Regions from separate parts of the Sphingomonas sp. DC4900 genome, predicted to be linked through region 2. Evidence: riboswitches for the same ligand, from Rfam matches in the RefSeq annotation. Region 2 holds a riboswitch; the other holds the start of a gene.
The links. Region 2 has a riboswitch for cobalamin ahead of ACP690_RS04340 (TonB-dependent receptor plug domain-containing protein). Riboswitches for the same ligand answer to the same signal wherever they lie in the genome.
Positions count from the first base shown of each region.

Region 1: linked by a shared signal. The riboswitch ahead of ACP690_RS08795 (putative oxygenase MesX) and the one ahead of ACP690_RS04340 (TonB-dependent receptor plug domain-containing protein) in region 2 are both predicted to bind cobalamin.

Region 1 is NZ_JAFCUK010000006.1:7,758-11,952, forward strand. It holds gene ACP690_RS08790 (methionine synthase) at 1-524, opposite strand, end outside; gene ACP690_RS08795 (putative oxygenase MesX) at 553-1,539, opposite strand; cobalamin riboswitch at 1,664-1,887, opposite strand; gene ACP690_RS08800 (TonB-dependent receptor) at 2,035-4,195, opposite strand, start outside.
Region 2 is NZ_JAFCUK010000002.1:387,067-391,261, reverse strand. It holds gene ACP690_RS04350 (aldehyde dehydrogenase (NADP(+))) at 1-422, opposite strand, end outside; gene ACP690_RS04345 (glucose 1-dehydrogenase) at 637-1,494, opposite strand; cobalamin riboswitch at 1,625-1,831, shown strand; gene ACP690_RS04340 (TonB-dependent receptor plug domain-containing protein) at 1,968-3,893, shown strand.

The sequences.
Region 1 (4,195 bases), on a different contig from region 2:
ATGATATCGACGCCGACCGCTTCCAGCTCGCGGGCTTCCTCGTTGAGGATGCACGCGAATTCCCAGGCCAGCTTCTCGCGGCTGCGATAATGTGCGTCGTAGAGCGTATCGATCATCGTCATCGGCCCGGGCAGCGTCCATTTGATCGGCTGGCGGGTCTGAGCGCGCAGGAAGCGGGCATCGTCGACGAAGACCGGCGCGGGGCGCGACACCGCACCGACGACGGTCGGAACGCTGGCGTCGTAGCGGTTGCGGATGCGTACCGTCTCGCGCTGTTCGAAATCGACGCCGTCCAGATGTTCGATATAGGTGGTGACGAAATGCTGGCGCGTCTGCTCGCCGTCGCCGACGATGTCGATCCCCGCCTGTCGCTGGTCGTCGACCGCAAGGCGCAGCGCGTCCTGCTTGCCCGTGGTCAGGTCGTCGCCCTCCAGTCGCCACGGCGACCAGAGCGTTTCGGGTTGGGCGAGCCAGGCGGGTTTGGGCAGGCTGCCCGCGGTGGTCGTCGGCAGAAGTGTCGTCATGATCAGGATACCTTCGCGTTCGGGGCGATCACAGGCCGCAGGTTGCGGACCAGCGCTGCAGCGCGGGGCCATGCGGTTTGATGAGATGGGCTTCGGCAAATCGGCCCTGCTCGACGGCGAGGCGGCTGCGCTCTTCGCGATCGTAGACGATGCGGGTCAGCGAATAATCCTGCTCGTCCAGGCTGGGCTGATAGCGGGCCGCGGCCGCCGAATTGGCGTTGTAGATTTCGGGGCGATAGATTTTCTGGAAGGTCTCCATCACGCTGATCGTGCTGGCGAGTTCGAGGTTGGTGTAGCCGTCGACCAGATCGCCGATATGGTAGAAGGCGAGCGGCGCGACGCTGTGCGGCGGCATGAAGTAGCGCGCCGTCATCCCCATCTTCGCAAAGTACAGATCGGTGGGCGAACGCGTGTCGGCCGCATATTCCACCCCCAGGATGGGGTGGACGTTGGTCGTCCGGTGATAGACCTGCTTGCTGGACACGCTGAGGCAGATGACCGGCGGCTTGTCGAATTGCTCGCGATAGGCGTCCGACGACAGGAAATGCTTGAAGAGATTGCCGTGCAGGTCGCCGAACTGAGCGGGCGCACCGGTGTTGCCCGACTGGCGCAGGTGATCGGGCAGCACGACGCTGAAGTCGTAATCGCGGATGTAGGACGAGAAATTGTTGCCGACCATGCCGGCGATGCACGCGCCGCTGCGCGTGTCGGTGACGCGCGTGTGCAGGATTTCGATCAGCGGAAACGCCTCATCCTGCGCATCGGGGCCGATGCGCAGCGCGGCCGACACGATATCCAGCGCCACGGTGTAGCGGTCACCCGTCGGATTGTCCCAGTGCATCAGCGAATTGAAGCGCCGGTCGATCATCACCAGCGTGTTGCGCAGATTGTCCCGGCGGCTCTCCCCGCGTGCCAGGTTGGCGAAATTGGTGGTGATGCGCGTGGTGTCGGCGGGGCGATAGTCCTCGTCGAACGGGATGCTGCTTATGGTGAACGTAAAGCCGCTATTCGTCATGACTCACCTGCTGTTGACGAACAGGGGCATGGAAGAGCGCGCAAGGCGTGAGCGAGGCCCGGATGGCGTGCGCCGTGGACCGTCCGCGTCAAGCGCGATCCACCGGAGGAACCCCCGTCCGAGGAACGTTATGGCGTCGGAGGCAGGTCTCCTGGCTCACGGGTCAACGCGGTGGTTCCGGCCTTCCCGGGCGCGGGTGCAGCGCCCAGTGACACGAAATGGAACCGCCGCTCGCCGCTTACAGTTGCGGGGGCAGCGCCGGATTTTGCCCGCAGGGGGCATCACCGGCTTCCCGTCTTAGCCCCATCGCCATGCCTGGGATGAGGAACCTCGACCCGCGTCTTAGGCAGGATCGCGCGGCATTTGTCAAGCGCGATATAAAGATATCTTTATATCGTTATGTCAGGTTGGTGGGACATGCAGCCCATAGAAAGGCAGCGCCGATGGGTGCATCGGCGCTGCTGAGGACGGCGTGTTTGTGGCTGGGGGGGCGCCTCAATAGGCGGCCGACAGCGTCAGGAACCACTGGCGCGGCGGGATCGGGAAGCCCGAGTAATTGTTCGTCGCCGATCCGACGCCGAGGGTCGAAATGCCCTTCTTGTCGAACAGGTTGGTGACGTTGAGCGCCAGCTCCGCCTTGCGCAGCGGGATAACGCCCTCCGGCACCCGCGCCGCGACACGCAGCGAGGTGAGGAAGTAGGAGGGCACCTTCGCATCGTTGCTGAACGTCGCGTAGCGCGCGCCGACATAATCGCCGATAACTTGCACCTCGATCGGGTCGAGCGAGAGGGTCGCGACCGACTTGTTCATCCATTTGGGGATGCCGGGCAGCTGCTTGCCGCAGGTCGGCACGATGCCGCCGCTGACCAGATAGCCGCCGATGCAGGTGTCCGTCGCCGCGCCGATGCCGCTGGCGGTCGAGGTATAGTCGCGCTTGTACTTCGACAGATTGTACGACGCGGCATTGTACAGCGACAGGACGCGGCCGAAGCGCAGCGTGAAGGCGGCGTCGACGCCATCGGTCTTTACGTTGCCGACGTTGACCAGGATCGAGGTGCCGCCGGTGATCGCACCGCCGGCGATGCCGCCCGGATTGGTCGAGATCGCCAGCAGCCGGTCCTGGAAGTCGACGTGATAGTAATTGACCTGCGCGCTGAAGCCGATGCCGCCGAAGCTGCGGTTGCTGCGCAGGCCGGCTTCATAGGTCCAGCTGCTTTCCGGCCGGCCGCTCTGCGCGAAGGCGTCGAACGCCGCCTGGCTGCCCGTGAACCACGGGCCGCCGCCGCCCGCCAGATAGGCCTGGTATTGCCGCAGGTTCTTCTGCGCGTTGGCATAGAGCTGTTCGTGGCCGTTGACGTCATAGGTCGCGCCGACCGCGGGCAGGAACCAGCGCAGCGTATTGATCCGCCCCTGCGGCAGGTTGCCGGTCAAGCCGGACAGCGAGCCGACCACCGGCTGCACCGGGAAGCGGCCGGTCGCCCATTGCGCGCTCGTCTTGAAGCCCGCCTGGATCAGCAGACGGTCGAACGCCTGCCAGCTGTCCTGCAGGTGCAGCTGCAGCTGTTCGATCTTCGCATCGCCCTGATATTGCGTGAACAGCGGCTGCGCGACCGAGAGCGGGCGGATGTAGGGCGTGCTGTTGCCCGGCGTGTTGACGTCGACGCCATACCAACGACGCCACTGCGTCGTGCTATTGTGTTCGAACCAGCCGCCCAATTCGACCTTGTGTGCGCCGAGATCGAGGTCGAGCGCGGAGATGACGCCCCAGCGATCGATGCGATATTCGGTGGTGCGGGTGATCAGGCCCGACCCGCCCGTCGCGGCGACCAGCGCGGCCCCGGCCGCCGCCGCCTGCGCATCGGTGCGCGCGGTGCAGGTCGCCGGGAGGATACCGTTGGTATTGGCGGTGAAGCGGCAGTTGCTGGGCAAGGTCGCATACGCCGGATCGAGATAGGCCTGCGCGGTCGTGATCGACTGGCCAAGCGGTCCCGCGACGACACCGACGCCGTCATTGTGATGGTAATAGGCCGTGTTGGTCAGCGTGATGCTCTTGGCGAGGCGTGCCTCGTACCGGCCGTAGGCGAGGTAATCGGTGCGCTGCGCATCCGAGTAATAATTGCGGTAATTGCCGCCTTCCGCCGCGGGCGAGTTGCCGAGCGCGCTGAGGTAATTGGTGCGATAGCCGTTGAAGTCCGGGTAGAAGAACGGCTTCGTGTACGGCGTGTAGAGCTGCGTCGCGCTGGCGGTTTTGCCGGCCGAGGGCTTGAAGAAGACCGTCGAATCCTCGTTCGGCTGCGTCATGTCGTTATAGTCGAAGTACAGCGTCAGCTTGCCGAGGCTGTCATCGTGAACGAACTTGGCGTTCGCCTGCCAGCCGCCCTGAATGCCGTTGAAGTCCCAGGCGCGGGCCCGCTGGCGGACGCCCGACACATAGGCGCTGTTGGTGCCGCCGCCGAAGGTGCCGGTGTCGATCCGCACGAAGGTGCGCGACGTGTCGTAGCTGCCGACGGTCTGCGCGGCCTGAATGCCGAGCGTCGGCAGCGGGCTGGACGAATAGGTTTCGACCGTGCCGCCCAAATTGCTGTTCGACGCGGTGGCCAGATCGCCCGCGCCGGTCGCGACGACGACGCGGCCGACGTTTTCCGAAATCACCGCG
Region 2 (4,195 bases):
CGCAGGTCGGGGCGCGGCAGCGGCGCACGATCCGGCATGGCGGGATCGATCGTCGCGTCGAGGAAGTCGCCCTGGCGCACCACGCCCGCGAACAGCTTCAGCTGGCCGACGGTCCGCCCGCGCTCGCCCTCCAGCCGCATGCGCGGCAGGCCGCTTTCCGCCATCGCGCGCACGATCAGGTCATCGCCGAGTCCCACGATATTGTCGGCGATCCGCTCGAGGAACGCCGCACGCGTCTCGGGATCGGTCGCGGCAAAGGCGGGGAAGGCGGCATCGGCCAGCGCACACGCCTCCGCCACTGCATCGGCACCCGCCGACGAGAAATCGGGGATCAGCGTCTCGCCGGTCGCAGGGTTGACCGCGGTGAAACGGGTCTCGGCCTGGCGAGTGTCGCCGCCGATCAGCAGGGCGCCGTCGATCATGGATGTGCCTCGTATCGAAGATAATGTCTGACTAATTGTAGGGTGGCACGACGCTGCGGACAATGACCGATTGTTCGGGTGTCGCTACCCATTCCCCAACACCCGTTCGTGCTGAGCGTGTCGAAGCACGGGGTGCCACATGCGCGCCGTCGCCTGTGGCAACGCGCCCTTCGACAGGCTCAGGGCGAACGGGGGTGGGGTGAATGGGCAGCGTTTACAAAAACGCCCGCCCGCCCGTCACCGGAATCGTCGCGCCGGTGATATAGCTCGATTCATCGCTCGCCAGCAGCACATAGGCGGGCGCCAGCTCCGCCGGTTGCGCGGCGCGGCCGAGCGGCGTGTTCTCGCCGAACGTCTTCACGGCTTCGGGCGGCATCGTCGACGGGATCAGCGGCGTCCACACCGGCCCCGGCGCGACCGCATTCACGCGAATCTTCCGCTCCGCGAGCATCTGCCCCAGCCCGGATGTGAAATTGTAGATCGCACCCTTCGTCGTCGCATAGGCGAGCAATTGCTGGTTCGGGTCCTGCGCGTTGATCGACGTCGTGTTGATGATCGACGCGCCTTCGCCCATGTGCGCGACCGCGGCCTTCGACAGATAAAACATGGCATGGATGTTGGTGGCGAAGGTCAGCTGCCATTCCTCGTCGGCGATATCTTCCAGCGTCTCGAAGCTGCGCTGCTGCGCGGCATTGTTGACCAGCACGTCGATGCGGCCGAACGCCTCCACCGCCTTGGCGATCACGGTGCGGCACTGATCAGGCTGCGACAGGTCGCCCGCGACCAGTACCGCCTGCTGCCCCTCCGCCTCGACCAGCGCCTTGGCCGCCTCGGCATCGTCATGTTCATCGAGATAGGCGATCAGCACGTCGGCGCCTTCGCGCGCAAAGGCCAGGGCAACCGCGCGGCCGATGCCGCTGTCGCCGCCGGTGACGATCGTCTTCTTGCCGGCAAGGCGCCCGGAGCCCTTGTAGCTCGACTCACCATGGTCGGGGCGCGGGTCCATGTCGTCAGTACGGCCGGGGATCGCCTGCTGCTGTTCGGGATAGGGCGGGGTGGGGTAATCGGTCATGGGGCACTCCTTCGCTCCGGCCAACCGATCGCGTGCTGACCCGTTCCGGCACATCAACCTGGATCAATGAAGTTGCCCCGACGCCGACACCGCGGCGGCGCGGCATTGACGCCTCGGCCCGTCTGACCGTAAGGGCGCGGCCGTGAAAGGTCCCCGGAGACGGGGTCAAAAGGGAAGCCGGGATGCGCAACGGGAGGCGCGGATCCGGCGCTGCCCCCGCAACTGTGACCGGCGAGCCGGTCCCCATCGAGCCACTGGGTCCGCGACGGATTTGGGAAGGCGGGGACACAGGCGACGACCCGGAAGCCAGGAGACCTACCTTTCGCCGTCGATCCTTCGCGCGGACGGGGTGTGCCGGGCGGACGAGGGAACCCCCTCGATGCGAGCGACATCCGCCGTGCGCGAATGGTCGCGCGCGGTCAAAAAGGCCGCCGCGCGCGATCCGTCGCGTGCGGTCATAAGGGGTGTGCCCAATGACTGTTCGCCTATCTGTTTCCGTTGTCCGTCCGTCGCTGTTGACGGTCGGCCTGCTGCTCGCCGCGCCCGCCGCCGCGCAAATCGCGCCGACCGCTGATCCTGCCAACAGCGACGACATCGTCGTCACCGCGACCCGCGTCGCCCAGCCTGCGGCCGAAGTCGGCCAGGCCGTGACCGTCATCACCCGCGACGAGATCGATCGCCGCCAGACCGTGTCGGTCGCCGATCTGCTGTCGACCACCCCCGGCGTCACCGTGACGCGCAACGGCAGCCTGGGCGGCTTCACTGGCGTGCGCCTGCGCGGCGCCGAGGCGGAACAGACGTTGGTCGTGATCGACGGCATACGCGTCAACGATCCCTCGTCGCCCGGCGGCGGCTTCGACTTCGCGAACCTGCTGTCGGCCAGCGTCCAGCGCATCGAAGTGCTGCGCGGCCCCAATTCGGTCCCCTGGGGCAGCCAGGCGATCGGCGGCGTCGTCAACGTCATCACCGAAGAACCGACCGAGCGGCTGAAGGCGCGCGCCAGCGCCGAATATGGCTATGCCGACAGCGTGTTTGCGCAGGGCGGCATCTCGGGTCGCAGCGGTGCGATCTCGGGCGCGTTGACCGGCGGCTATCTGCGCAGCGACGGCATCTCGGCCGCGGCCAACGGCACCGAGCGTGACGGCTATCGCCAATATGGCGCGACCGGCCGCCTGGGCGTCGACTTCACCGACGGCATCGGCCTCGACCTGCGCGGCTATTGGGCCGACAGCAAGACGCAGACCGACGGCTATCCTGCGCCGAACTATATCCTCGCCGACGACCCCAGCTTCTCGACCGCGAACGAGCTGTACGGCTATGCCGGCCTGCACGCCAATTTCGGCACGTTCCGCAACCGCGTCGCCTTCACCATCGCCGACATCAACCGCGACACCTATGCCAAGCCCGGCGCCACGCCGTCGCCGTTCCGCGGCCGCTCGGAACGCTACGAATATCAGGGCGATTACCAGCCGATCGATCAGGTCCGCATCGTTGCCGGCGTCGAGCATGAAGACAGCCGCTATCGTGATTCGAGCCTGCGCCGCTCGGTCGGCATCACCAGCGTCTATGGCGAAGCGATCGTGAAGCCGTTCGACGCGCTGACCTTCACCGGCGGCATCCGCAACGACGATCATGAGACGTTCGGCAACCACACCACCTTCGGCGCCGACGCCGCGCTGGCGCTGCGCACCGGCACGACGCTGCGGGCGAGCTATGGCGAGGGCTTCAAGGCGCCGACGCTGTACCAGCTCTACAGCCCGTACGGGAACACGCGCCTCGATCCGGAAACCGCGCGCAACTGGGATGCCGGCATCGAACAGGCGCTGCTCGACGGCCGCGCCCGCGTCTCGGCGACCTATTTTAACCGCGACACGCGCAACCAGATCAGCTTCCGCGGCTGTTCGGGCGCCGAGCAGACAACCAGCGGCTCGATCTGCGTCAACCGCCCGTTCGGCGTCTACGACAACATCCAGCGCACCCATGCCGAGGGCGTGGAGTTCGCGATCGGCCTGCGTCCGGTCGATGCGCTGACCGTCTCGGCGAACGTGTCGTACATCGATGCGGAAAACCGCACGCCCGGCACCGCCTTCCGCACCGATCTGCTGCGCCGGCCCAAGGAAACCGCGGCGTTCGTCGTCGACTATCGCCTGCCGTTCGGCCTGGGTATCGGTGGCACCGTGCAGATCGTCGGCGATAGCTTCGACAGTGACAGCTACGGCAGCCGCGTGCGCGTCGACGGCTATGCGCTGGCCAGCGTCCGCGCCGAACTGCCGATCGGCGACCGCCTGTCGATCTACGGCCGCATCGATAACGTCACCGACGCCCGCTACCAGACGGTGGCCGAATACGGCACCTACGGCCGCGCAGCCTATGGCGGCGTGCGCGTGAAGCTGGACTGATGCGGATGCCCTCACCCTTGGCCGGTGTTGCCGCCTCTTCCCTCTCCCGATGGGAGAGGGAGGGAGGCGCGCAGCGCCGGAAGGGTGAGGGTCGTCGCCTGCTGTCGTCTGTGCTTACCTTCCTTCCGTCATTCCCGCGCAGGCGGGAATCCAGACCCGCTACCGTCTCGCAAGCGCCGCAAGGCCAGCCAGTCTGGATCCCCGCCTGCGCGGGGATGACGGGGTGGGTGGGGCGAGTCGCCGCCCTGATATTCACTAGTGGCACTGCGCCGTGGCGGGGGTTCGCCGATCGGGTGCCTCAC